2 regions of the Spirillospora sp. NPDC127506 genome follow, and region 2 is predicted to be linked to the other one. Evidence: riboswitches for the same ligand, from Rfam matches in the RefSeq annotation. Region 2 holds a riboswitch; the other holds the start of a gene.

Region 1 (14,294 bases), on a different contig from region 2:
CTGGACCCCGATGTCGTCAGGCAGCAGCCTGTAGTACTCGGGCGGAGCCCAAGGCGTGTGGGAGAAGTGCACGATCTTCAGGTCGGGACGCCGATCCCGGAGCATCTGCGGAGCGAGCGACAGGTGGTAGTCCTGGATCGCGGTCTTCGCTCCCTGGGAGGCGTCTCGCGCCAGGGCGTCCGCGAACGCCGCGTTGTACGCCTCATAGGACTGCCAGTCGCGCCGTGCGCGCGCATCGAAATGCGGGCTGCGCGGAGTGTCGTACAGCAGATGGTGGACGAACCACAGCGTCGAGTTGGCCACCGCGTTGTAGGCACGGTCGAACGTGGCGGGCGGGATGTCGAGCATCCGCACCGCCGCGCCCCCGGTGTCGTATCCCGCCTGGTCTATGCGGCCGTCCGGTGAACGGCGTGCGGCCGTCCGGTCGGCCTCGTTGAGGCTGGCGCACACCCACAGCACGTCCGGGTCTTCGCCGGACGGCGCGGAGCCTTGGCCGGACGGCGGCGGCGTGCCCGCGGGCTCCAGCGGACGCGGCGGTCCGGGGTCGCGCGGGGCGCCGGTGACGGCGGCCAGGCCCGATACCAGCCCGCCTCCGCCGCGCCGCATGGCGAGCTCCCCGTCCTCCGATAGCGAGAACGACACCGGGCCGCGGTTGGATGCCACCAGCACTTGGCTCATACCGGAAGGGTCTCAGTTGCGACCGGGGCGCTCCACAGTGACCCGCGTGGTTTCCGCCACGGCCGGACCCCCTGGATTAGCGCGGCGCGCCGAGGGTAGACGGGCGGAATGAGCAGGTCCGAGACGAGGAAGACCGTGCTCGTCGCCGGTGCGGCCAACCTCATCCTCGCGATCACCAAGCTGATCGCCGGCCTGCTGGCCGGGTCCAGCGCGATGCTCGCGGAAGGCGCCCACTCGATCGCCGACACCCTCAACCAGAGCTTCCTGTTCGCCTCGCTGCGGCGCAGCGAACGTCCCCCCGACAAGCGCCACCCCTTCGGATACGGCAACGAGCGGTACGTCTGGTCGCTGCTCGCCGCGTTCGGGATCTTCATCGCCGGAGCCGGGTTCTCGATCTTCGAGGGGATCCTGACCATGACCGGCCACGGCGGCACCGGCACGGCGGTCTGGCTCGCCTACGCCGTGCTCGCCCTCGCCGCCGTCCTGGAGGGGGCGTCCTTGATCCGCGCCTTCCACCAGGCGCGCATGGAGACCCGCGAATCGGACCACGAACTGGTCGAACACGTCCGCCGGTCGCCCGACCTGACGTTCAAGACCGCGCTGTTCGAGGACAGCGCCGCGATGATCGGGATCGCGCTCGCCGCCGGCGGGCTGGTGCTCCGGCAGATCACCGGGTCGGAGTTCTGGGACGGGCTCGCGTCCGTCCTCATCGGGGTGCTGCTCGCCGGGCTGGCGCTGCTGATCGGGCGGGAGAGCACCGTCCTGCTCATCGGGCGGGCGGCCGACCCGGAGGCGCAGCGCGAGATCCGCGCGGAGATCCTCGGCGCGCCCGGCGTGACCGGCGTGGACGAGCTGCTCACCATGCACTTCGGGCCCGAGCAGCTGCTCGTCGCCGCCAAGGTCCACTTCTCCGACGCCATCAGCGCCGACCAGGCCGAGGACGTCGCGGGGGAGATCGACCGGCGGCTCCGGGAGCGGCTCCCCATCGTCCGGCACGTGTTCCTCGACCCGACCCAGCGCTCCGTGCGCAAGGAGTCGCCCGCGTGATCAAGACCTCGGCCGGGTAATGTCTCACTCGGTGGACCTACCTGTCTGGCATCCGGTCAGTTCATGTAAAGTCACGCATACGAGCCAAAGCGCTCGTAGTCGAACAACTGAATACCGCTCATCCAGAGGGGTGGAGGGACCGGCCCTGTGAAGCCCCGGCAACCACCCGGCTGAGGCGCGCTCGCGATCCTGCGAGGCCGGCCGGGAGATGGTGCCAACTCCGGCCTGCGACCAAGGTGGCGCAGGAAAGATGGGGAGAAAGGCCTCGCTTTCATGGCACTCACGCCTGCCACAGACCTCGGACCGGCTACCGCCCTCGTCTGCCGCGAATGCGGCTCCACCCGCGACCTCGGGCCCTTCTACGCCTGCGAGGAGTGTTTCGGCCCCCTGGAGATCGCCTACGACTTCGGGGGCGTCACCAGGGAGTCCATCGAGTCCGGGCCGCGCAACATCTGGCGGTACCGGGGGCTGCTGCCCGTCCCGTCCAACGTCGCGGACACGCCCAACACCGAGCCCGGCCTGACCCGCCTCGTCCGCGCCGACAACCTCGCGGAGAGCCTCGGGCTGCAGAGCCTGTGGGTGAAGGACGACAGCGGCAACCCGACCCACTCGTTCAAGGACCGCGTCGTCGCCGTCGCGCTCGCCGCCGCCCGCGAACTCGGCTTCAAGGTGCTGGCCTGCCCGTCCACCGGCAACCTCGCCAACGCGGTCGCCGCCGCCGCGGCCCGCGCCGGGATCCGCAGCGCCGTGTTCGTCCCGTCGAACCTCGAAGCCCAGAAGATCATCACGACGGCCGTGTACGGCGGGACGTTCGTGACCGTCGACGGCAACTACGACGACGTCAACCGGCTCGCCTCCGAGATCGCCGGCGAGCAGGACGACTGGGCGTTCGTGAACGTCAACGTCCGCCCCTACTACGCGGAGGGCTCCAAGACGCTCGGCTACGAGATCGCCGAGCAGCTCGGCTGGCGGCTCCCGGACCAGATCGTCGTCCCGGTCGCGTCCGGCTCCCAGCTCACCAAGATCGACAAGGCGTTCCAGGAGCTGATCAAGCTCGGCCTGGTCGAGGACCGGCCGTACCGCGTGTTCGGCGCCCAGGCCGCCGGCTGCGGCCCGGTCGCCGCCGCGTTCAAGGCCGGGCACGACGTGGTCCGCCCGGTGAAGCCCGACACGATCGCCAAGTCCCTCGCCATCGGCAACCCCGCCGACGGCCCCTACGTCCTGGACATCGCCCGCCGCACGAACGGCGCCGTCGAGGACGTCACCGACGCCGAGGTCGTCGAGGGCATCCGCCTCCTCGCCCGGACCGAGGGGATCTTCGGCGAGACCGCCGGCGGCGTCACCGTCGCCACCCTCCGCAAGCTGATCGGCGCGGGCACCCTCGACCCGTCCGCCGAGACCGTGATCATCAACTCCGGGGACGGCCTGAAGACCCTGGACGCCGTCTCCCCGGTCGTCGCACCGTCCGCGAACATCGTCCCGTCCCTGGAGGCGTTCCGCGCCGCCGGCCTCGCCTGAGAAAAGGAGCATCCATGAGCGTTTCCGTGCGCATCCCGACGATCCTGCGGACCTACACCGGCGGCGAGTCCGAGGTGAAGGCCGAGGGCGCCACCCTGCGCGCCGTCGTCGCCGACCTGGAGACGAACTACAGCGGCATCTCCGCCCGCATCCTGGACGACGCGGGCAAGATCCGCCGCTTCGTGAACGTCTACGTCGGCGACGAGGACGTCCGCTTCGCCGACGGCCTCGACACCCCCACCCCTGACGGCGCCCAGATCTCCATCATCCCCGCCGTCGCCGGCGGCTGACGCCCGCGGTGGCCCGGCCGACCCGCGGCCGGGCCACCGACGCACCGTCCCGAACGCCGTCCCCGCCATTTCACTCATCCGGAACCGCTGATTCCGCACGGCGACTCATTGTCAGGCCGCCCCCCTTCGGGAATCATTGCGGTCGATCCCGTAACAGTCGTCGACGCTACCGGCAATAAGCATGGGGTTACGGGCGCGGACTGCCGGAGGAGGGCGAGATGGGTGCTCCCGGGGACTGGGCGCTCGGCTGGCTCCTTGTGTGGGGCGTGGCCGTCGGATTTCTGTGGCTCCCGCGTCGGTACAGCTCATGGGTGGTGCGCATAGCGGGAACGAGCTTTGTCCGTGCCGGCCTCCTCACGCTGGCGGTGCACCTGGTGGGTGCTCTGCTGTTCATTTCCGCGACATTTCTCATCGACGACCTGCTCGTGACGGATTCCCCGACGTGGCCTGCCGCCGTCCTGTTCGTGCTGGCGGGCATGGTCTATTCACCGTTCGTGGGCATGGGGTTGCACGTACGGAACCTGGACCCGGTCGGGGACATCCGGCTAGCCCTCAAAGAAGCCGGTGCGACGCTCGGGCAGGAACGGGCGGTTGCCTGGACGGGCGGACTGCTGGCGTTCTTCGGGATGACGGCCATTTTTCTCGCCACGCTGGCCCTTTTCGGATGACTGACGCCGCCGACATCGGCCCCACCGCGGACAATCTCCGCGAAGCCGGTGGACAGCGTGACGATTGAAGGGCGCGCATGGTGCGAGTCGCCCGCAACTCCGTCCTGACCACCGGCCGGCTCGCCACGCCGCTCGCTCGATGGCCGTCTGTGCGCTCCCTGCATCGTCGGCGACGGGGAGGTCGTTGAGCGGCTCGCGTTGATGACGCGCTGGGCTCCTCTTACCTTTGATTGTGGGACGTCCGGAACAGACCGTCGCTCGGCGCCCCAAGCCGGTGCACGTGTTCGCGATCGTTGCGCGGATGGATGCGGACGATCACGCACCGTGGGGTGCGGCGACACGCCTGCGAGGTTCCCGGAGTGGTTTCGCCGCAGGTGGGAAGGGGTCTGGGCAGGTAGGCGACGCTTCCGCCGGCGAGGATGTGTGGCGCTTGCACTCGGCAGGGTGGAGTGACCAAGAGGAGTAGCGCACTCTCGCTGACCTGCGAACGGACGGCTCCACCATGCACGGACGGGGCTGTCCGTTCCGTGATTGTTCCGCGCTTGGCGATCTGGTTCGATGACCGTGCGGGATTGGGCGCGTGTGGTGAGGTGGGTTGGGATGAACGAGCGTGCGGTCATCCTGAATGAGTTGGCGCAAGGGATGGCCCCGATTGCCCAGGGTGTCGAGTGGTTCGAGGGACTGAACGACACTGAGCAGTTCGACGCCTTGCGCGATCTCGCGGCCTTCTGCGTTCAGGCGCGCGCCACCGCTGAGGACGGGCCGGAGAGCATCCGCAGAGCCGGAATCCGCCCCACCCACACTCCGGCCGTGCTGATCACGCGCGGGCGTATCGGGGAGCAACTAGCAAAGATCATCAACTTGCGGCAGGACGAGCGGGTTAAGGCGTTCCGCCTTCTGGTGGCGCTCCTTGGCGTTGCTGACGAGCGGCGGCGTGAGCACTGTTGCATCGAGCGGTGCGCCCATGCTTGGCACCACCTCCAGGCCTGATCCCGCAGGTGCCTTGGCCAGCGGCGGAGCCGCTGTTCTTCCCCCACCTTCCTCCCCCGGCCCCGACGAGACCTGTACCTAGCGACGGACAGGTTCCGTCAAGGGTGGCCGTAGGCCATCACGTAGTGACGCCGGAGGCGCCCTTGACGGGTTCTGGCCGTCGCCATCCTCGACAGATCGGGGTCGGGGGGAGCCCCGCGGATTTCCACCTCAACTTGCAACGTCCCTGTACCGGGGATGACTTGTGCCTGTACCCGGTGCACCTATGACCGGCGGCGGCGCGGCCCCCGTGGCGGCCGGACGGGGCGGGGCCGGCGGGCGCGTCGCGATGCGCGGCCCGGCGCGGCCGCCCGGTGACCGGCGCCCACGCCGCACGCTCCGGGCGGCCAGGCGCGGGGCCGCGCCAGCGGCCTGAGCGCCGCCGCCCCTTGATCCAAAACAGCCGAACTCGGCAAGCTGAAGAGTCCCCCGCCAGGTGCAGTAAGTACCCACCTCATCCACTGAGTTCGCGCTACGCTTGAGCAGCGTGCTGCACGGTCGGTTCTAGGTTTTGGAGATTTATTTGGAAACTCGGATCATCTCTCAAGTTGAGGCACTCAAGCTAGTAGCTAGAGATGAGTCACATTTCTGGGACGTCAAGAGTCTTCGAGCAGATGGAAAAGTGATTCAGAAGATTGCTTGCGCTCTCGCGAACGCAGAGGGTGGGGAGTTTGCTGTAGGCATTGAAGATGAGAAGGTGGCCTCGGGGCTGGCCCGTTGGAAGGGATTTCCTTCACAGGAAGCTGCTAACTGGATTCAGAGTTCGCTGGTCCGAGACATTTCCCCCCCTGTGCCCTATGAAATCGAGTTCCTGCAGGTGGAAGGGCACATGGAACAGGGCATTGTTTGTCTTGTGTCTATCCAGAAAAGTCCAGATGTGCACAAGTCTAGCAATCAAGCTGTCTATCAACGACGCGGAGCGCAAACGCTTGAACTGAAAGGCACGGCTATTGCGGATCTAACTCTATCCAAGGGCGCCAAGTCTTATGAAGATCAACTCTTGGAAGACTATGATCTTGAAGAGCTATGTGAAGAGGAGGAGTTGATCTTCTTTTTGGAGACCTATACGCCATCGTCTTCGCCTGAAAGGTTCTTGCGTCGCCAGCGACTAGTAAATCGAAAGTCGGATGAAGCAACGGTCGGCGCTGCGATCCTGTTTGCCGCAGAGCCGTCGGCTGTAGTCCCTAAACGCTGTGCAGTTAAGATCGCGCGTTATGAAACCTCTGAATGGACTCCACAACGAAAGCACCTGAAGGGAACACCTGTAACTATTGATGGGTGTGCTCGTGAGCTAATCGATCGTACGCTTGAGGAGGTGCGGCACATGATCCAAGAGCACACCATCCTTCAGCCTGATGGGACGCTTTCTCCCATGCGTTACCCACCCGAGGCACTCAAGGAGATCATCGTCAATGCGGTGATCCATCGAGACTATAATATTTCCGACGATATTCTTATCCTAATCTTCGATAATCGTGTCGAAGTGAGAAGTCCTGGGCGTTTGCCGGGTCATATTACCCAAGAGAATATTCGCGAGGATAGGTTCGCCAGAAATCCAACAATCGTTAGATTGTTGAACAAGTATCCCGATGCTCCAAATAAAGACATTGGCGAAGGTTTGGATACTGTGTTCAATGCCATGAAGGCCGCGCGCCTGAAGGAGCCGCGCCTTCGCGTGGAAGACAATGCTTTCGTGGTAGTTCTTGAACATTCACCCTTGGCTCGCCCGGAAGAAATAGTCCTTGAGTACCTTCGAAATCACGACGAGATCACCAATAAGATCGGTCGCGCTTTGACGGGAATCGAATCAGAGAACGCCATGAAAAAAGTCTTTTATAAGCTTAGAGATAGTGGCAAAATTGAGCCGGTTCCTGGGCGAAGTAACTTCAAGGCGGCATGGCGTCTGGTGAGTGAAAAGTAGGATGCGCGGTGGATGAGCGTGGACTGAGCACGTTCTATATGGCCTGGTCGACATCGTTCTTCGTCGTCTTTGATACCCATGAGCGAAGGACGGTCTGATAGCTGCTGTCTCGGGGCCGTAGTGTGTAGGGCATGATCCGTGCGGTTGTGTTTGATGTTGGGGAGTGTCTGGTTGATGAGTCTCGGGAGTATGGGACGTGGGCTGACTGGTTGGGGGTGCCTCGGCATACGTTCTCTGCGATGTTCGGGGCTGTGATCGCTCGGGGGTTGGACTACCGGGAGACGTTCCAGGTGTTCGCGCCCGGGTTTGATCTGACGCAGCAGCGGCAGGAGCGGGCCGAGGTGGGGCGGCCGGAGACGTTCGGGGAAGAGGACTTGTACCCGGATGCGCGTCCGACGCTGGCCAAGCTGCGGGGAGATGGGCTGTGGGTCGGGATCGCGGGGAATCAGACGGTGCGGGCCGGCGGGATCCTGCGGTCGCTGGATCTGCCCAGCGACATGATCGCGACGTCGGATGACTGGGGTGTGTCCAAGCCTGATCCGGGGTTCTTCCGGTGCGTGGTCGAGGCTGCGCCGTGTGAGGCCGACCAGGTGCTGTATGTGGGTGACCGGTTGGACAACGACATCATGCCCGCGGCGCAGATGGGGTTGCGGACGGCGCTGATCCGGCGGGGGCCGTGGGGGATCATTCAGCAGGACGACCCGGAAGCCGACCGCGTTCCGACGATGCGGATTGATTCGCTGGCCGAGCTTCCGGGCCGTATCGCTGAGTTCAACGCTGGAGCGCGCTGAGGGTGGTCTGCCAGCTGTAGAGGCGGTCGTCCAGGCGGCGGACGCATTCGGTGTCGGCCCAGGGCTGGAGGGCGCGGCGGACGTCGTGCACGCGGTCCATGCCGGTGGCGTACCAGGTGACGGCGAGTTGGTCGAGGGCCTGCTCGGCGTAGGAGCATGCGGCTTCGGGGTCGCGCTGGGCGACTTCGACGGCGGCCAGGTCGCCGAGGATGACGGCGCGCTGTTTGGCGTTGGTGTCGCCGATGGCCTTCAGGACGCCGAGGAGTGTGGCCTTGGCCTGGGCGGGCTGCCCGGCCTTGAGCTGGGTGTCGCCCTTGAATGAGGCGAGGCTGATGGGCGAGAACCAGTTGAACCAGTCGGGGGCGGGCTGCCCGGTGCTCTCGGAGAGCAGGTGTTCGGCGTGGTTGATCAAGCGCAAGGCTTCGCGGGGGTGTCCGCAGCGGGTTTCGCACTCGGCCTCGACGGCGTCCAGCCATGCCAGGAATTCGGCGGGGGCGGTGCCGCGTCGGGCGTAGGTGCGGGCGGCGCGCATGCGTTCGGCTGCCTCGTCGCGTCGGCCATCCCATCCGGGGATGAACGCGGCGTGCGCCAGGATGGCCGCTCCCAGCAGCGGGTCGTTGGCTTCGCCGGCGGCCTGGAGGGCGCGGACGTAGGAGGCGTCGGCGTCGTCGGGCTGGCGCAGGTCGAAGAACTCGATGCGGCCGACCAGGAGCAGGGACTCGGCGAGCGCGGTGGCCAGGATGGTGCGCGGGACACCGGTCGTCTCGGCCAGGAGCTGCGTGCCGAGTTTGGTGTGCTCGACCACCGTCGGGTGGAGCTGGGCGGGCTGAACGGAGAAGTAGAGGCGCCGCAACGCACCGTTGATCGCGGAGAAGTCGGCCCCGACCGTGGGCGGCTGAACGGCGGCGTTGGCCTTGGGAAGTGGCAGCGTGGCGCCGGTTCCCTGGGCGGGGACGGCGGACGCGTTGGGGTTGGGCCGTGAGGGCGCCGGCGTGTCCGGGGTCTCCCACGGCGGGGTGAAGCCGAGTTCTTCGACGGGCAGTTGCAGCACGTGGACCAGCAGGCGCTGGTGGTCGGCGCGCGGCCACGGCGGGGACGCGGACTCCCAACGGCGGATTTGGCGGGCGCTGATCTGCATGTTCCCCAGGCCCAGCAGCGGGGCGGCTGCCGTCATGGCGTCGGCCAGTGCCTGCTGGGATGCGTACCCGGCGTGCTGCCGGGCTGCTTTGAGACGGGTGTTGCCTGCCGGACGTGGCATCGTCGTTCCCTCCGCTGTGAGTCCTCTACGGGTCCGACTTTAGCCCCCATAGGGGCACTGAGCGGACGCTGTGACATGTCTAACTCTATCCAGCGTCCTTTAAACGTCCTCATAGAGACCTATGGACGGCCTTCGATAGGACGTCGTGCCGCGAGAGTCTTGCCTCCATGCGAGACGAGCAAGCGAGCAACGGGTGCAGGAACTGCAGCGGTCGCGGGTGGAAGTTCGCCCACTCGCGGCGGGCGGTCCTGGTCGGAGCGCCGAATGGTTCCGGACCGGAGGTTGAGCGGGTGCCGTGTCGTTGGTGTGCGCCCTCGCGTAAGACGCGGGCGGCGTAGTCCAAGAAGCTGCGGGGCCGGTGGGCGTCACGGCGGCTGGAGCGCGGGTTGGGGGTCCCCCCGGACCTGACCGCGCTCGGGGTGATGGGTCTCCTCGTCGTCGCTCGTCCTACCGGCCCCGCCTTCCCTTCTCTGGGAGTGGGTGACCCCCTGTGGGAGAGTCGGTGAAGCCGCGAACGCCGGACAGTGCATGGCGTCCGGCGGCGTTGGCGCTGGTGGAGGCGTTGACCGGGCATGGCCTGGTGGCGCAGGTGTGGGGCCATGGTGCCGTCCGGGCGCGCAACCCGGCCGGTGAGCCCGACGGCGATGACCCGCGCGGGCAGATGTTGGCGCCGGGACTACAGCAAGAGGTGCTGTGCCGTCGCCGGGACGGTGAGTTGTGGTGGTGGTGGGTGTGGTCGGGACCGTCCCGCAAGTCCCCGCCGGAACTGGAGCCGTTGTGCCCGGTGACGGAAACGGCCACGGCAGCCGACCGGATCGCACGCGTTCTGGCCGTCCCCTTCGCCGGCACGCCCAGCTCGCCGGGTGGGTGCGGGTGATGGGGGTGTCGTGGGTGTCGGCGGCCGAGAAGCGGAATCGGCCGGTAACGGCGGCGATCGAACGGGAGTTCTCCGGAGTGGTCGCCTGGTACGGGCACGCGACCAGGGCATGGTGGGCGATGGTTCCTGTCCGCCGTGACATGCGGCTTGTGGAGGCGCTCAGCCCACGGGAGTTGCGGGAGGCGATCGTGAACGCGCAGGGGTGGCCGTGGCCGAAATGACCGGCGACGACGCGCACAAGATCGGGCACTCGGGCATCGGACCTGAGTGCCCGATCTCGTGCCTGGGGGTGCGGACGGTCGGTGATCTGCTCGGCCTGCTGGTGGAGGCGGGACGGACATCGGGGCTGGATGCGGTGTTCCCCGCGGCTGTGGCTGCGGCCGACCGTCACCATGAACACGCCGATGGCCGTGTCGGGTTGGCGTGCCCGGTGGCGTGCTTGGGGCTGTCGAAACAGGTGATGACGACGCTGCGCAATGATCGGCGCTGGCGGGTCAAGACGGTGGGGCAACTGCTGGGCCTGCTGCGGTCGGGTGACCTGGGCAAGGTGCCGCAGATGGGCCCTCGGCGGGTGGGTGAAGTGCGCGTGGCGCTGCTGGCGGCGGGTTTCACGGTCCCGGCCGACCTGTGAGGCGTCCGGGCTGCTCGGTGTCCTGGCGCGGGGAAGAGCAGGGCGTTACAGTGCCCTGAGATGCGCTTATGCGGTCAAGTGTCACAGTAGTCAGGTGGTTGATATGTCGAGCTTGGAGTTCGAGCCCCCGAAGTACGCGCGGGTCGTGTTGGAGATCCGGCGGCGGATCGAGAACGGGGACTACCCGCCGGGCTCGATGCTGCCTTCGGAATCACAGCTCGTCCGGGACTTCGCGGTCGGGCGCACCACGGTGGTGCGGGCGTTGCAGATGCTCCAGCAGGACGGATGGATCACCCGTGAGCACGGGCGCGGCTCGTTCGTGAAAGGCCGCCCGGCCTCGGATGTGCGGGCGAGTCGGCGGGGCCTGACACTGCTGGACCGTCCCGAGACACAACCGGGCGTGCAGCTCGTGGACGTCGGCCAGGTTGATGCTCCCCCCGAGGTGGCTTCGCTGCTGGACCTGGACGGCGGCGGGGTGCGGGTGTTGGCGCGGCGGTCGCTGACGATCCGCGACGAGATCGCCTCGGATCTGATGACGTGCTGGTTCCCGCTGGAACTGGTGTACGGCACCGACCTGGACAAGGACGCGGCGTTGCCGGTCGGGCTGCGGGATCACCTGCGGTCGGTCAAGGGCCTGCGCATCGATCACATCTCCGAACGGCTGACCGCGCGGCTTCCCGCCGGCGACGAGGCCGAGGTGTTGCAGATCAGCCAGTCCGACCCGGTCATGGTGATGCTCGCGGGCATGCATGACGCCAATGACGTGGTGCGGTTCGTGGCCGAGGTCGTGATGCCGGGGTCACTGCATGAGCTGGAGGACGTGTACAGCGTCCCGGACTGACCGCGACCACATCCCATGATGTGACGCAGGTCACTCGATCCTGAGCTTGTTCGGCCGAGTGGGCGACGTACACTCCATGACATGCACTCGTCCGGACAAGCGGACGGGCGGACAACGAAGGTGGTTCGTGATGGCGGTGCAGGGTCCGTTCAAGGTCGCGTTCGGGGACGTGTTCCCGTTCGGGGCGTTCGTCAAGGGCGGGGTGGAGCCGGTGCGGGACTTCGACCGGTCGACCCGTGAGAACTTCGTCCAGGCGCGGGACAAGGACACCGGGGAACTTGTGTGGGCGGTGGAGGTGCTGGACGCCGATCCGGAGTCCAAGGGCACGTTCAAGGTCAAGCTGACGGCGCCGGTCCAGCCGATCATGCCGGAGGCTCCGGCGGGGTTCCCGTTCGTGCCGGTGGAGTTCGACGGCCTGACGGTGACGCCGTACGTCAACTCCGGTACCGGACGGCTGGCCTACTCCCTTAAGGCGGGCGCGATGCGTCCGGCCAACTTCAAGGGCGCGGGTCGCTCGGCCAAGGACAACGCGGCGGGCAAGGAGGCCGCGTGATGGACGCCTACAGCTACACCACCGTCACGGTGGAACCGGACGGCACCGCGACCGTCCACGTGTCCATGCGCCCTGACGAGCAGGTGCGGGTGTGGTGCACGCCGGGCCGGGACCGCGCACAGATCTCGCTGGCGCACGCACGCGCCGACGTGATCATCACTCCGACGAACCCGACCGCGCCGACCGCCGGTGACGTCCGGGTCGCGCAGCTCCTCGCCGAGTCGTTCGCGACATATGCGGCCGAGGTGGAGCGGCTCCACGTCCAGAACCGCGCGGCCGAACCGGCTGAGGACACGGCGGCCTGAAAACGGGTGGGGCGGCTGGAGCTGGTACCTCCGGCCGCCCCGGTTCTCTCGCTCTCCCACAGCTTTGAAAGAGAAGAGGTGTCCAGGTTATGGCCTGGGAGTTCCGCAAGCTCGGTCCCGGTGAGAACGTCGCCGTTGAGGCGCAGCGCGACCCGTTCGCCGCACCCAAGTGGGCGCCCCCGGTGTGGCACATGCCCGAGGGCCTGGTCCTGCTCGTCAACGCCGTCCGCGCCCTGTCCCGGACGGCCGTGTTCCTGGCCCGCAACATCGTCCCCGTGTCCATCGCGGCCGGTCTGGGGTGGCTCGGCGTCCGCTTCGGGTGGCTGGTCCCCGTCCTGGTCCTGGCCCTCGTCGCCGTGGGCCTGGGCGTGTGGGCGGGGGTGGACCGTCCGTCCTTCGTCCGCTGGATCGCCCGTCCCGCCCGTGCCCGGTGGCGCCTTGTCGCGGTGTACCGGCGGGACTGGCAACCGGTCCTGGTCACGGCGGGTCTGACCAAGGTGCACAAGGGGCGGGAGTACCTGCCCTCCCTGGTCCGGGTCCGGTGCGGGCCGACGTCGGATCGGGTGCTGGTCCGCATGCTCAAGGGCCAGGCCCCGGACGCGTGGGAGCGGGTCGCGGTCAACCTCGCGCACGGCTTCGGCGCCACCCTGGTCCGGGTCCGGGACGGGGACCGTCCGGGCCGCATCTGCCTGGAGTTCGTCCGCAAAGACGCGCTCGCCGTCCCGATCCCGGCGCTGCCCGTCCCGGACGGCTCGAAGGTGGACCTGTCGGGGGTGGTGATCGGGCGGTGTGAGGACGGGTCGCCGTGGCGGCTGCGGCTCCTCGGCACGCACGTGCTGATCGCGGGGGCGACGGGGGCCGGCAAGGGCTCGGTCATCTGGTCCACCATCCGCGCACTCCTCCCGCTCATGCTGGCGGGCCTGGTGGAGGTGTGGGCCATCGACCCCAAACGCATGGAACTGTCGTTCGGGCGTGCGCTGTTCGAGCGGTACGGGCGCTACAGCGACGACCCCAAAGGCGGCATGGTCGACCTGCTGGAAGCTGCCGCCGAAGACATGAACGCCCGCGCCGAACAGTTCGCCGGAGTCACCCGGTCGTTCACGCCCAGCCATGAGCATCCGTTCCGGGTGATCGTGGTGGATGAGCTGGCGTTCCTGACCGCCTACTGCCCCGAACGGGACCTTCGAAAGCGGGCCGAGTCGGCGCTGGCCGTGCTCACCTCCCAAGGCCGGTCGGTTGGCTACTGCGTGATCGGGGCGCAGCAGGACGCCCGTAAAGAGGTCAACAACCTGCGCAACCTGTTCCCCGACCGCATCGCCCTGCGCCTGGACGAAGACGAACAGGTCGACATGGTGCTCGGCGACGGTGCCCGCGACCGCGGCGCCCTCGCTGACCAGATCTCCTCTATCCCCGAGATCGGCGCTGGGGTGGGGTTCGTCCGGCTGGAGACCTCACCCGATCCGGTGCGGGTCCGGGCGGCCTCCGTCTCCGACAACGACATCCGCGACATGGTCGCGCTCGGCCTCCCCGATGTGGAGGCGGCGTGAGGCAAACCACCCCCAACGCCCCCGACGACACCCGGTCCTCGTCGCCCTCGTCGGCTGAACCCGGCCCGGCACCGGTCGTCAAGACACTGGCTCCGCTGGCGCGCGGGGTGCTGGAAGCGGTCGCGGTCGAACACGGCGTCTGTATCCGGCCTGTCCCCATGCGGCGCGTCGACCTGAACTCGGGTGCGGCCGAGGTCGTCTATGTCCCGTGCGGTCACACCCTGGCCTCGGTCTGCCCGTCATGCGCCGAACGCAAGCGCAAGCTCCGCGCCGTGCAGTGCCGCCAGGGCTGGCACCTGACCGAAGAACCCGTCATCACCCGCGCTGACCCTGATGCCGA
Region 2 (14,294 bases):
CGCACTGGCGATCTCCGGCGGCGTGTACTGGTGGGTCAACCGCCCCGATCCGGTGATCGAGGTGACCGGCAAGTTCGCGGCCGAGCCCGAGGTCGAGATCCCCACCAAGCTCGCGCCGACCACGACGCTGAAGATCACCACCCCGATCAAGGGGACCGGCCGCGCCCTCGCCGACGGCGACACCGCCTACGTCTCGTTCGCCACCTACAAGTGGTCGAAGGACAAGGACGACGAGAACTCGCGCGTCAAGAGCAAGAGCGAGAAGGTCAGCTCCACGTGGGAGCAGCAGGGCCAGCAGCCGGGCGGCCCCCGGCCCCTCGTCCTCGGCAAGAGCGGGCTGAAGGAGATCGACAAGAACCTGGTCGGCAAGACCGTCGGCAGCCGCGTCGTGCTGCAGCTCCCGCCGTCCAAGGACCTCAGCCAGCTGAGCCCGCAGCAGATCACCGACAAGGACGCGGTGGTGTTCGTCATGGACATCCAGGCCGCCGTCCCGAAGGACCCGAAGCCCGAGGGCACCGCGAAGAAGCTGGACGACAAGAACCTGCCGAAGGTCGAGGACAAGGGCGCCAAGGAGCCCAAGATCACGATCCCGGACGCGGACGCGCCGGACAAGCTGCAGGTCAAGACCCTCGTCGAGGGCACCGGCCCGGCGCTGGCCAAGGGCGACGACGCCGTCGTGAACTACGTCGGCAAGATCTGGAAGAGCGGCGACAAGTTCGACTCGAGCTGGGACAACAAGCAGCCGGTGAGCTTCCCGATCGGCACCGGCGCGACGATCCCGGGCTTCGACAAGGGCCTGACCGGCGCGAAGGTCGGCAGCCGCGTCCTGCTCGTGCTGCCGCCCGAGGAGGGCTACGGCAAGGACGGCAACCCGCCCAAGATCAAGGGCGACGACACCCTGGTGTTCGTCGTGGACGTCCTCGCGAAGATCCAGAAGTGAGGACGGGCGCGGCGGGGCCGCGCGCGGGCGGGAGCGCCTGAGGGCGCCGCCCGGAAACGATGTGCGAGCGGCGGGGCACCGATCGGTGCCCCGCCGCTCGGCGTTCGCGGAAAGTCGTCATTGCGGCGTGCGTCACGACAACCGGCGGACCGGATTGCCCGTCCTCTTATCGGGAGGCCATGGGTTGCGCATTGGGCGGCCGGCGCACGCGTCCCCTCAGGTATCGTCGGTAACGCATTAATCACGGGGGGCTTGTGAGCGACAGCGAAAAGGCCCCGGAGGGCGAGGCGCCCACCGGGCCGGCCGAGGTGGACCGGCAGGACACCGAGGCAGCGGCACCGGCCGGCACGGACGGACCGGCGACCGGCACGCTGACCGCGGACACCGAAGAATCCATCGAAGACACCGAATTCTCGGACGTGCAAAACAAATCACAGAACGGCGATAAGAACGGCGAAGCACCCGACTCCGCCGCCGATGCCGTCGAATCGCCTGCTACCGGAACGGCCGCCGCCGAATCGGATGATGCGGGCGAGGCGGAGGAACCCGGCAAGGCGGCAGGTGAGTCCCGTGCGGACTCCGGGGAACCGGCGTCCGATGGTGTTGAGGCACCGGTCACCGGTGATACCAAGACCATGCCCGCCTCGTCACAGCCCGGCTCGCCACAGCCCGGCTCGTCCGGCCACGGCCGGCCCCGGCGCGGCGGGCCGCCGCCCGGCGGCCGCGGCGGCGGAGGCGGCGGGGGCAAGGGCCCCGGGAAGCCGCGGAGCCGCAGATCGCGGCTGCTGCGCCGGACGCTGTTCCTGCTGCTCGGGTTCATCGGGTTCTGCATCGCGGCGTTCGCCGTCGCCTACCTGTTCACCCCGGTGCCGTCCCCGCAGGAGAAGGCGATCGCGCAGGGGCCGACGTTCTACTACTCCGACGGCAAGACGCAGATCGCGAAGACCGGCATCAACCGGGACGCCGTCGACCTCGACCGCGTCCCCGAGAGCACCCGCAACGCGGTCATCGCGGCGGAGAACGACAGCTTCTACGACGACCCCGGCGTGTCCGTGGAGGGCACCACCCGGGCGTTCTGGTCCACGGTGACCGGCAAGCAACTGCAGGGCGGGTCCACGATCACGCAGCAGATGGTCCGCAACTACTACGGCGGCATCGGCAAGGAGCGGTCGGTCACCCGCAAGCTCAAGGAGATCATGGTCGCGCTGAAGGTCGACCGGGAGAAGTCCAAGGACTGGATCCTGGAGCAGTACCTCAACACGATCTACTTCGGGCGCAACGCCTACGGGGTGCAGGCCGCCGCGCACGCCTACTACGACAAGGACGTCTCCGACCTGACCCCGGCCGAGGGCGCCTACCTCGCGGCGGCGATCCAGCAGCCGAGCAACTTCGCCGACCCGACCGGCCACCAGCGCGCCGCCGCCGAGCAGCGGTGGCGCTCCGTGGTCGGCAACATGGTGCAGGACGGCTACCTGACGTCCGCCGACGCGGCCGCGATGGAGTTCCCGGTACCGGTCAAGCAGAAGATCACCGACGTCCTCAAGGGCCAGAAGGGCTACATGGTCAACGTGGCCAAGAAGGAGCTCACCGAGCGCCGCGGCTACAGCGAGGACGAGATCAACCGCAGCGGGCTGAAGATCACCACGACGTTCGACAAGCGGCTGATGGACGCGATGAAGCAGGCCGTGGTGCGCAACACCCCGGACGGGATGAGCAAGAAGATCCGCACCGGGGCCGTGTCGGTCGACCCGGCCACCGGGCAGGTGCTCGCCTTCTACGGCGGCCGCGGCTACCTGGAGGAGGCGCTGAGCAGCGCCTTCGGCGACTGGGCGCAGGCCGGGTCCGGGTTCAAGCCGATCGCGCTCGCCGCCGCGCTGCAGGACGGGCGGTCGCTCGGCACCACCTACGACGGCAGCTCCCCGCAGACGTTCGCCGGGCATGCCATCCACAACGACAGCAACGAGAGCTTCGGGACGGTGAACCTCGTCACCGCCACCCAGCACTCCATCAACACCGCCTACGTCAACCTCGGCCGGGACATCGGCAACGAGAAGATCGCCGAGATGGCGGAGAAGATGGGCATCCCCGCGTCGCAGATGACCGAGGAGCAGCGGAACGCCGCCACGTTCCCGCTCGGCATCGTGTCGCTGCACCCCGTCCAGCAGGCGGGCGTGTACGCGACGTTCGCCTCGGAGGGCGTGCACCGGACGCCGTTCGTGGTGAAGTCCGTCACCGACAACGAGAACCACAAGCGGACGTTCACCGAGAAGGGGAACCGGGCGCTCAGCGCGCAGAACGCGCGGGACGCGACGTACGCGATGCAGAAGGTCGTGCAGGGCGGCACCGGGACGAACGCCCAGCTTCCCGACGGGCGCGACGTCGCGGGCAAGACCGGCACGACCGACGAGGGCAAGGCGATCTGGTTCAACGGGTTCATCCCGCAGATGGCGACGTCCGTCGCGATGTTCCGCGGCGACAACAAGCCGCTGAACATCCCCGGGTACGGCGCGTACGGCGGGCAGCTTCCCGCGCAGATCTGGCGCGCCTACATGACGGACGCCGTCGCCATCAAGGACTACCCGCCCAAGTCGTTCGGGTCGCCGTCGATGCGGCCGGGCGGCGGCTACGACCGGCCGACGGGCCCGAGCACGCCGGGGCGGACGGAGCCGCCGCGCACCATCGAGCCGTCCGGGCCTCCGCCGACCACGGAGGAGCCGGAGATCCCGACGCCGCCGGCCGGCCCGCCCACCACCGTCCGGCCGCCGGACGGCGGAGGCGGCGGAAGCGGCGGCGGTGACACCGGCGGCGGAGGCGATGGCGGAGGCGGCGGCGGGGGCACCGGCGGCGGAGGCGGCGACGGCGGCGGCCGCTCGGGCTCGAGCGGCTGACCTCGCGCCCCGGGCTCGGCAACCGCCCAGTCGCAGGCCCTGCCAGTCGCAGGCCCTGCCAGCCGCAGGCTCTGTTAGTCGCAGGCTCTGTTAGTCGCAGGCTTTGCCGATCCTGGCGGGCGTCTCCTTCATCACGGCGTTGAGCTGGGAGACGTCGCCGGTGCCGACGGCGGGGGCGGCGGCGCGCAGCTTGTCCGCCTCCGCCTTCAGCGCCTTCTTCAGGTCGCCGTCGTCGGCCTTCTTCGCGAGCCCGTCCAGGCGCCCCGCGAGCTGCTCGGTCGGGGCCCGCCACTGCGCGGGCTCCCCCGCCGGAATGCTCTTGATCTTGGTGACGTACTGCTGGAACGCCTCTTTCGTGTCGGCGCACACCTGGCCGGTGTTGCCGCCGAGCACCCCGCACCCGTTCAGGGCGCCGAGCGCCACCACGCCCCCGGCCAGCGCCCGAACCACCCCGTACCGCATCGCTTCCTCCTGCTCAGTCCCCTTGATCCCCGACCGGACCCGCATATAATTCCGCACTAGGTCATGAGCGCCAGCGTCAAGCCCCGGCTTGCTGGCCGGCAACCCTTCGTCCGCGATGGGGTGCCCCGGGTGAGGACCTGGCCGGACGCGGCACCGCGTTCCGGCAAGCGCGGATCCCGAGCCGACGTCCGGGGTCCCTGACCCGGAAGGTCCCGGTATGCCCACGCTTCTCTCCCCCATCACGCCTGCTGTGACGCGCCCCGAGGGGGTCCGGGTTCGCCGGATTCCGCGCGTCGTGGGGGCGGACGCCCCGGTGCCGCTGCGGGACGGCGGCCGCATCCCCTACGCCAACCTCGACTACGCCGCGAGCGCGCCCTGCCTGGAGGCGGTGCACGAGGCCGTCGCCCGCGCGCTGCCGTACTACAGCAGCGTCCATCGCGGCGCGGGCTACGCCTCGCAGGTCACGACGGCCGCGTACGAGGAGGCCCGCGAGACCGTCCGCGCGTTCCTCGGGGCGTGGCGGCGTTCGGCGGTCGTGTTCACCCGCAACACGACCGACTCGATGAACCTGCTGGCGCACGCCGTCCCCGCCGGGACGAGCGTCGTCGTCTTCGAGACCGAGCACCACGCCTCGCTCCTGCCGTGGCGGCGCGCCGTGCGGCTCCCCGCGCCCGCCACCCCGGCCGAGGCGGTGTCCGCCGCCGACCGCGCGCTCCGCTCCTGCCCGGTCGGGCCGCGGCTGCTCGTCGTCACCGCCGCGTCCAACGTCACCGGCGAGCTGTGGCCCGTCGCGGAACTCGCGCGGGCGGCGCACCGCAACGGCGCCCGCATCGCGGTGGACGCGGCGCAGCTCGTCCCGCACCGCCCGCTCGACATGACCGCGCTCGGCCTGGACTACGCCGCGTTCTCCGGCCACAAGCTGTACGCGCCGTTCGGCGCCGGCGTCCTCGCCGGCCGCGCCGACTGGCTGCGCGCCGCCGACCCGTACCTGAAGGGCGGCGGGGCGAGCGCGTCGGTCGGCGCCACGACCCGGTGGGCGCCTGCCGCGGAGCAGCGCCACGAGGCGGGCTCGCCGAACGTCCTCGGCGCGATCGCGCTGGCCGCCGCCTGCACGGCCCTGTCCTCCCGCTGGGACGAGATCGCCGCCCACGAGCAGGCCCTGACCGGGCGGCTGCGGGCCGGGCTCTCCGCCCTGCCGCGGGTGAGAGAACTGTCACTGTGGGGCGGCCAGGCGCCGCGCGTCGGCATCGTGTCGTTCACCGTGGACGGCTGGAACGCCCGCGACGTGGCGCTTACGCTGTCGGAGGAGCACGGCATCGGGGTCCGGGACGGGCGGTTCTGCGCGCACCCCTTCGTCCGGCACCTGGCGGGCGGCGGCACCGCCGTCCGCGCCAGCCTCGGCCTGGGGACGACCGAGGAGCACGTGGACCGGCTGCTCACGGCCCTCGCCGGGCTGACCGAGCGCTGACCTGCGCGTCCCCGCGCGCGGTCAGATGATTATGCTCTTTGGTCCTGTTCGCCCATGTAGCGTAGGCAGTCGCGCGGGGACGAGCACGGAGGAAAACAGGGGGTGGCGACCGTGGCCGACGCGTGGCGACCCACGTCGGAGCTGGAGCACCGACTGCAGGAGACCGTACGGGCCGGGGACCAGGAGAGCTACTTCCGCCTCCTCGCGGACAGCGAACTCGTCGTCCCCGTCCCGCCCGAGCTGGTGGACGGCGTGCTCGCCAACGAGACCCAGCCGTCGTGGCCGACGCAGGAGGAGGACGGCCGCGTCCACGTCCTCGTCTACACCTCCGCGTCGGCGATGCGCGCCTGCCTGGGGCCGTCCTACCAGCACTTCATGACCGTCCGGTTCGGCGACATCGCCGAGACGTGGCCTGACTCCCGCTGGTGGCTCGCCATCGACGCGCCCGCCCACGGCGTCGGCACCGTCCTGCCCATCGAGGCGCGGATGCCGGCCTGGTTCGTCCGCCAGGTCGCCGAGGGCGACGGCCGCCCGCCGCAGGTCGGCCGCGCTCCCGCCCCGTGGGAGGAGCTCCGCGACCAGCACCGCGAGCTGCCCCGGCAGTCGCCCCGCCCCGAGTTCCAGCCGGCGAACGACGTCGAGCGAGAACTGCTGCGCGCCGCCGCGAACAACGACCACGACCTGTTCCTGCAGACCCTCGCGGACACCGACGTCCTGCTGCCCGTCCCCGGCGACATGGACTTCGCGCTCCGCCCCGGCCGCCCCGGCTTCCCCTGGCAGACCCGCGAGGTGGACGGGTCCACGGTCGTGCCCGTCTTCACGTCCCCGGAACGCCTCCACGAGGCGTCCGCCCCCGGCACCGAGTACATCAAGCTGCCGTTCACCGTCGTCCTGCGCTACTGGCCGAACCACGACTGGCCGCTCGCCATCAACTCGGGCTCCCCGGCCGGCGGCACCGTCCTGGCCCAGCAGCTCCCCGGCCTCGCCACCTGGGCCGACCAGCGCGCCGCCCAGCGCATGACGGACCACTTCGAACCGCAGAACGACGTCGAGCAGCGCCTCTTCGACGTGGCCCGCCGCGGCGACACCGACGCCTTCTCCAAGACCCTCCTCGGCGCCCAGGTCCTGGTCCCCGCCGAGGCGGACACCCCTTGGGGGATCGTGCCGGGCGACCCCGACTTCCCGTGGCGGCCCGTCCCCATCCACGGCCGGACGTCCATCCAGGTGTTCACGTCCCTGAAGTGGATGAACGAGGCCATCGGCTCATCCCGCTTCATCATGCCGAGCCTCCAGGAGATGGTCGCCGCCTGGCCCGACACCGACTGGACGCTCGTCCTCAACCCGGGCACGCCCATCGACGCATCGATGACGGCCGAGCAGCTCCGCACCCTCCGCGGCCCGGCGAGCCCGCCGTCGGCCTCCACGCCCCCGCCCCCCGAGAACCCCGCGGTCCCCGTGGGCCCGGCCGTCCCGCCGGACCAGTCGAGCCACCCGCAGGAGGGCGCCGCCGCGCCGCGCGCAGACCAGGCCCTCACCGCCCACGGCGCCCCCACACCCGAGGGGGCACCCGGCCGGCCGAGCCCGGGACGTGGACCCGCGCACCCGGAGGAGGCGCCGCACAGCGCGTCCGGGATCGCCGGTGAACGCGACGCGGGACAACCCCCCAACGCCGAACCCGGCCGCCACGCAGGCCCTCCACCTGAGGGCGCCGCGGGGAGCTCCGGCCCGGCCTCCGTACCCGCCGAAGCGAACACGGCCGCGCCCGGACGGCACGCCGGCAACGCGGGGGCATCCAACCTGGCCGACACCGGGCCAGGCGCGCCCGGCACAGAACCCCGCCCGCAGGCCGCGTCCGGCATGCCGGGCGTCCCCGCAGTTCCGGCCGCTAGGCCGGGAGCCGGACGTGATGCCGCGCATCCCGGGGAAGCGCAGCCCGGCCACGCCGCCGGCTCGCCCCCCGAGGGCAACACAGGAACCCCGAGTACGTCCGATATGCCGGGTCAGCCGGGAGTGGGCGGTCCACCCGCGCACCCTGGGGAAACGCCTCACCAGGATGCCCGCGCGTCCGACATCTCCGGCGGAGCGCCTGGGGCTGGTGCGGACCCCGGCTCCCCGCAGGGAAGCGATGCGGGCACGATGCCGCCCGGCACAGGCGAGTCTGGTCAGCATGCCGGTTCGCCGTACGAGGGCAGCCCGGGCAGCGCGAGCACGTCCAACACACCCGGCGTCCCTCGCAACGCGGCCGGGACGGGCGCCGGACACGGGCAACCGGGCGCACCCGGCGCTGCGGCCGATCCGAACGTCACCACCCCGCAAGGAAGCAACACGGGCCCGCTGCCGCCCGGCACACCCTCCGGTACGGCTGAACCGGGCACCGCGCCCGGCCGCCACGCGGGTCCGCCGTACGACGGCGGTGCAGGGAGCACCGGCCCGACCGCCATGCCCGGCACGCCCCACGATGTGATCGGGACGAGCGCTGGACACGGGCAACCAGGCGCACCCGGCGCTGCGGCCGATCCGAACGTCACCACCCCGCAAGGAAGCAACACGGGCCCGCTGCCGCCCGGCACACCTTCCGGTGCGGCCGGAGCGAACACTGCACCCGGCACGAACGAGCCCAGCCGCCACGCCGGACCGCCCTACGAAGGCGACCTGGGCAACCCGGGCACAGCCAACACACCCGGCATCCCACACGAAGCGGCAAGCACAGCCATCGGACACGGACCCGGACAACCCGGCGCAGCGCCCGATCCACACCTCACCTCCCCACAGGGAAGTAACAGGGACCCGCTGGCGCCCGGCGCACCCTCCAGTGCGGCCGGAGCGGGCGCACCCGGCACGAACGAGCCCAGCCGCCACGCCGGACCGCCCTACGAAGGCGACCTGGGCAACCCGGGCACAGCCAACACACCCGGCATCCCACACGAAGCGGCAAGCACAGCCGCCGGACACGCACCCGGACAACCCGGCGCAGCGCCCGATCCACACCTCACCTCCCCACAGGGAAGTAACACGGACCCGATGCCGCCCGGCGCAGCCTCCGGTACGGCTGAACGGCCCGGTGCTGAGGCCAGTCCACACGCCGGTTCGCCACACGAGACCGGTGCGGCCATGATGCCGCCTGGCACGCCGAGCGGTGCGCCCGGAACGGGCGGCCCCCAGGGCGCACGCCACGCAGGCAATATTGCGGGCGGGGCCGAGCACGCTGGCCCGCCGTACGACGGCGGTGCGGGCGCGTCCAACGTGCCCGGCGTCCCCCACGACGCGGCCGGGGCGGGCGTCGGCTTCGCGGGTCAAACCGGCGGTCCGGGCAACGCGGGTCCGATGCCGCCTGGCGCACCCTCCGGTGCGGCCGGAGCAGGCACCGCACCCGGCACGAACGAGTCCGGTCGGCATGTCGGTTCGCCATATGAGGGCGGCCCCGGCGACGCGGGCACGTCCGACATGCCCGGCACGACGTCCAGCGCCGACGCCGGTCCGCAGGCCGGCTCCCCGCTGGGAAGCGATGCAGGCACGTCCGGCATGACTGGTCCACCCCGCGATGCGGCCGGGCTGGGCGGCGGTCAGAGCACGGGCCAGACCGGCATACCGGGCGCAGACGAGCCCGGTCGGCATGCCGGTTCGCCATACGAGAGCAGCCCGGGCAGCGCGAGCACGTCCAACATGCCCGGCGTCCCCCATGACGCGGCAGGGGCGGGCGCTGGACACGGGCGACCGAGCGCGGTCGAAGCCGAGGGTGCGATGCCGCCTGGCGCGCCCCCCGGTGCGGCTGGAGCTGGCGGCGCACAGGACGCCGGCCACGCAGGCGGTATGGCCTTCGGGGCCGAGCACGCCGGTTCGCCGCACGGCGGCGGTACGGGCGCGTCCGACGTGCCGGGCATCGGGACGGCGGGTGTCCCGGCGGGCGAAGGGGTCTCCGGTCGGCCTGGTGCGGGGCCGCCCGGGGCAGCCGGGGCCGGGCCGGCGTTGCGGGCCGTGGAGCCGCAGTTCGAGCCGGGGAACCGCATCGACCAGGAGCTTTACGAGGCCGCGTTGGGCGCGGACTCGGACGCGTTCTTGCGGGTGCTGCTCAACGCGAACGTTCTCGTGCCGATTCCGGAGGCGGCGCCGCTTGAGGTGACGCCCGTGCAGCGCGAGTTCCGCTGGGACGCCGCGCTGCGGGGCGAGTCGGCCGTGCAGGTGTTCACGTCGCTGGTCCGGCTGCGCGAGGTGCTGCCCGAGTCGCGGTTCGTGTACGCGGACTTCCGGGAGCTGATCGGCGCGTGGCCGCGGGACGACTGGGCGATGCTGGTCAACCCCGGGACGCGGATCGGGGCGTCGCTCCAGGGCGACCAGGTGCGGGCGCTCAGCGAGTGGGCGGTGCGGGTCGGGCTCGTCCCGGCGCGGCACGAGGTCCCGCCGCCGCCGCGGCCCGAGGCGGTGCCGGCGCGGCCCGAGGCGGTGCCGGCACAGCTGCCGACCGACCTGGACGACCCCGTCTCCTCCCCGACGATCATGCAGAAGGTCGTCCCGCACGGGCACGTCGCCTGGTACTTGGAGCAGGGCTACGACCGCGTCGGCGGGTTCGTGCACTCGACGAGCGACGTCGCCGACCTGCAGACGCCCGGCCAGCTGTACGAAGCGCTGGGGCTGCTGTACGACGGCTCCCCGTTCTCGCCCGCCGACGAGGGCGTGTACGTCATCCGGTGGCCCGCCTACTGCCCCGACCTGTACCGCATTCCCTTCGGCGGACGGGACGAGGCGGAGATGGCCGCCTGGGGCGACGCCGGCTGGGTAGTCGAGCGGCCGCCTTTCCTGGGCGGCGGGTTCGCGCCGGGGAGCACCGGGTCCATCCGCGAGTACAAGGTCGACAGCGTCCGGCTCCCGTATGGGGCAGAGATGTACTACCTCGGCCGTGACCGGTCCGAGCGGTTCGTGGCGATGTACGACCCGGACCGGCTCGCCTGGCTCCGGCCGGAGACGAACGGACGGGAGGCGCAATGATCCGGGACGGGTACGTCGCGCGCTGGCTCGGACGCGATTTCGAGGCCGCGCCCGGCGCCGACGGCGAGGTCAGGCTCTACGCGCCCGGCCCGACGGACGGGTTCGAGGAGCTCCGTCCCGGACGGTACCGCCGGATCGTCCCCGCGTCCGAGGTGGAGGACCTCCGCTACGTCCGGACGACGTGCCGCTGGCGCGGCGAGCGCTTCGTCATCGTGGGCGAGCATGAAAGCTGGCTGCGCGTCGAGTACACGGGCGGCCGGGCCCCGGTCGCCGAAAACCTGGGCCTCGACCGCATCGACCTGGGCGTCTGGCAGGCGTGGGCTCCCGCGACCGAGATCGAGGACGTCCGGGAGGAGATGATCTGACGTCCGGCGGGGTTGATTTGGCCCGGGTATCCGTGTTCGCTTGATACCCGAGGCGATCCCTCGGGTATTGCGTGACGGGCACGGGCGCTCAACGGCGACGCGACGGAGGTGCTGCGGCGGTGATCTGCCGATCGGCAGTCAAACCGATGTTCATCGGTCTCGGCACGGCCGCGGTCCTGGCCGCCGGCGGCGCGTCCGCCCTTGCCGCGGACACACCGAGCCCATCCGCACCGGGCACCACGGCCCCCGCCGCCGGGAAACTGGACGTGCACGTCACCCCGGTCGCCGCGAAAGTCGACCCGAAGGACTCCTTCGACATCACGACGACCATCACGGCCGTCGGCGGCGAGGTGGCGGACGCCAAGGTCACGGACGTCGCGGCGACCCTCGATGGAACGACGGTCACCGGTGTCTGCGGCTCGCCGTTCACCGCCGAGGAGTGCGGAGTCGGAGACCTGGCCGACGAGAAGAGCGGCACCGTCAAGTCGACGCTGAACATCCCGGCGGACGGTCCCGACAGCACTACGGACTACAAGGTCACCGTGACCGTCAAGGCGGCCGGCCTCGACCCCGTCAAGGCGTCCATGACCATCACGTACGTCGTGCCCGAGTCTTCGCCTTCGCCGACGCCCACGACGAGCACGCCGACCCCGTCGAAGTCGCCGTCCAAGTCGCCGTCGAAGTCGCCGTCCAAGTCGCCGTCGCGGAAGCCGTCCAAGCCTTCGCCCACTCCCACGAAGTCGTCGGGGTCCGGCGGCGGCGGTTCCGGCGGGAGCGGCGGCGGGTCGAGTTCGTCCGGCGGGTCGAGTTCGTCCGGCGGGTCGTCGTCCAGCGGGACGGGCGCGGGCGGAATCGTGCCGCCGTCGCCGAACTCGTCGTTCGACCCCAAGGACCCGCAGGTCGCGCTGCCGCCCATCCAGGCGCCCAGCCCGTCGGTCGCGCCGAGCCCGGTGCCCGGGTCCGGGACGCCGCAGAGCCGGCTGCAGGGGAACAAGGCGCCCGTCGCGCAGGACGTCACTTTCGAGCGAATGGCGAGCACGCAGATCGCGTGGCTTGCCGCCCTTCTCGTGGCGTTCTCCCTGCTGCTCACACAATTGCGGCTCGGACGGCGGCGCATGCCCGCCGGGGCCGTGAAACGCGCGAAGGGATCCCACCGCCGCACCCGCCGCGGCATGTTCGGCAAGTGACCGGTACGCGGCGGCACGACCCCTTCCGAATGCTGCGCGCCCGTGTAAGAGGCCAGTCAGAAGCCGAGCACCCGGATTGTGCGGCACAGCCGCCGCGCCTTTTGTATAACGCCCCGGCGCCAACCGCATAGGAACAAACCACCGACGGCACACCGTGGCACCGGCATAGCCCGCACTGGGAACTCGAACGCGCACAGCGAGAGTTCGCAATCCCTATTTTCAAGCCTTTCAACACCGTGTCCACGTCCCCCGCAGGAGAAGGCCACCCCACGACCTGGACGCCAGTATGTCCAGACCCAAAGAACGGGGGCAATTCCTCGAATCCGCACCCTCGCCCCATCCCGGCGGGCATCACCGACAATGAACGCCTGCACCCAGGAACGCAACACCATATACCGAATATGTTGCCGCCGGGTCTTGCCGCGAAATCTTCGGCAGCCGCCCGATGCGGCTCAATTCGACCGCCGCCGAGTCGTGCACGACTCGATTCATCATCCCGCCGGTCATCCCGCCTCCGAACACTCCGTCCTCAGCGCCATTCCGGCCGCCGCCCGCTATCGCCGGAGGAGGGTGTGGCAGGCGATGGCGGCGGCCGCGGTGACGTTGAGTGAGTCGACGCCGGCGGCCATCGCGTCCTCGCTCATCGGGATGCGGACCGCCTGATCGGCCTCGTCCAGCCAGTGGGACGAGAGGCCGTCGCCCTCGGAGCCCAGCATGAGGGCGGTGCGGGCGCCCATCGGCACCTCGTCGAGGGGCGCGGCCTTCCGGTCGGGGGTCAGCGCCAGGAGGGTGAAGCCCGCGGAGCGCAGTTCGGCCAGGTCATCGTGCCAGTTGGCCATCCGGGCGTACGGGATCGCGAACACCGCGCCCATCGAGACCTTCACCGCGCGGCGGTAGAGGGGGTCGGCGCACCGCGGGGACAGGATGATCGCGTCGATGCCCAGCGCGGCTGCGCACCTGAAGATGGAACCGACGTTCGCGTGGTCCACCAGGTCTTCCAGGACGAGGACGCGGCTCGGCGGCGTCCGCCGCGCGGCCCCGTCCGCGCCGGGCGCAGCGCGGAAGGCCCCGCCCAGGAGGTCCTCGATGGCCGGCAGGGGGAGGCGTTCGAGGGACGCCAGGGCGCCGCGGTGCACCTGGAAGCCGGTGATCGACTCCATGGTGGCGTCGTCCGCGACGTAGACCGGCGCCTCCACGCCGGACAGGACGTCGGCGAGGGGGTCGGCCCAGCGGCGCGCCATGAGGAGGGAGCGGACGGGGTGACCTGCGGCGACGGCGCGGCGGATCACCTTCTCGCCCTCGGCGATGAACAGGCCGTGCTCGGCCTCCAGGCTCTTGCGGAGGTTCACATCCCGCAGGCGCACGTAGTCTGTGATGCGCGGGTCGGCAGGGTCCGAGACGGGGACGAGGTGGGCCATGTCCCCAAGTCTGCCGCCCGCCGCGGCCGGATTCGGCCGGTCTTGAACCGGCGATCGCGCCGATCCGTACCGCGTTGGCGACAGTCCGTGACGGCCAGGGGCAATGCCAGGTTCGTCGGGACATACGGTGATGACCTGCGTCATTATCAGTTTTGAGTTCTTTGTAACCTCTGGTTCGTACTACTACAGTGCCGGGGAACATCGGCGGGTTTCTGGTGAATCGAGGGCAGGCCATGAGCGGACGTCATCGCAATGACTTCCCCGAAGGGATGGACGGCGGCTACGACCCGTCCAGGCCCGTCTTCGGTCCGGCCAACGACGGGTCGTCGGACTGGTTCGGGGCGCGGGACGGGCAGTCCCGCCCGCTCAACCAGCCCCCGGCGGGACCGCAGGGCGCGCCGCCCGGCGCGTCCGGCGAGACGCCGGAGTGGTTCACCCCGCGGCAGTCGTCCGAGGAGCGGGTCTACGGCTCCGGCGGGTTCGGCGGTGCGTCCGACGCGGGCGGCTACGGGCTCGGGCGGTCCGGCGGGTACCCGCAGGGCGAGCCGCGCCAGTCGTCCCCGCAGGGCCCGCCGCCGGAGTC

The links. Region 2 has a riboswitch for S-adenosylmethionine ahead of ABTW95_RS02520 (aminotransferase class V-fold PLP-dependent enzyme). Riboswitches for the same ligand answer to the same signal wherever they lie in the genome.
Region 1: linked by a shared signal. The riboswitch ahead of thrC (threonine synthase) and the one ahead of ABTW95_RS02520 (aminotransferase class V-fold PLP-dependent enzyme) in region 2 are both predicted to bind S-adenosylmethionine.

The regions. Positions count from the first base shown of each region.
Region 1 is NZ_JBEORG010000057.1:12,469-26,762, forward strand. Features, by position in the region: gene ABTW95_RS32535 (alpha,alpha-trehalose-phosphate synthase (UDP-forming)) at 1-678, opposite strand, end outside; gene ABTW95_RS32540 (cation diffusion facilitator family transporter) at 787-1,725, shown strand; SAM riboswitch class I at 1,841-1,982, shown strand; gene thrC (threonine synthase) at 1,999-3,243, shown strand; gene ABTW95_RS32550 (MoaD/ThiS family protein) at 3,258-3,533, shown strand; gene ABTW95_RS32555 (hypothetical protein) at 3,752-4,201, shown strand; gene ABTW95_RS32560 (DUF5958 family protein) at 4,802-5,191, shown strand; gene ABTW95_RS32565 (RNA-binding domain-containing protein) at 5,754-7,151, shown strand; gene ABTW95_RS32570 (HAD family hydrolase) at 7,283-7,942, shown strand; gene ABTW95_RS32575 (NsdA family TPR-like regulatory protein) at 7,923-9,200, opposite strand; gene ABTW95_RS32580 (hypothetical protein) at 9,703-10,077, shown strand; gene ABTW95_RS32585 (hypothetical protein) at 10,286-10,708, shown strand; gene ABTW95_RS32590 (GntR family transcriptional regulator) at 10,812-11,549, shown strand; gene ABTW95_RS32595 (plasmid replication, integration and excision activator) at 11,680-12,102, shown strand; gene ABTW95_RS32600 (hypothetical protein) at 12,102-12,407, shown strand; gene ABTW95_RS32605 (FtsK/SpoIIIE domain-containing protein) at 12,497-13,954, shown strand; gene ABTW95_RS32610 (replication initiator) at 14,062-14,294, shown strand, end outside.
Region 2 is NZ_JBEORG010000001.1:534,112-548,405, reverse strand. Features, by position in the region: gene ABTW95_RS02535 (FKBP-type peptidyl-prolyl cis-trans isomerase) at 1-940, shown strand, start outside; gene ABTW95_RS02530 (transglycosylase domain-containing protein) at 1,576-3,828, shown strand; gene ABTW95_RS02525 (DUF8711 family protein) at 3,919-4,290, opposite strand; SAM riboswitch class IV at 4,350-4,466, shown strand; gene ABTW95_RS02520 (aminotransferase class V-fold PLP-dependent enzyme) at 4,508-5,758, shown strand; gene ABTW95_RS02515 (SseB family protein) at 5,861-10,741, shown strand; gene ABTW95_RS02510 (UCP033725 family protein) at 10,738-11,106, shown strand; gene ABTW95_RS02505 (hypothetical protein) at 11,253-12,293, shown strand; gene ABTW95_RS02500 (TrmH family RNA methyltransferase) at 12,848-13,711, opposite strand; gene ABTW95_RS02495 (substrate-binding domain-containing protein) at 13,945-14,294, shown strand, end outside.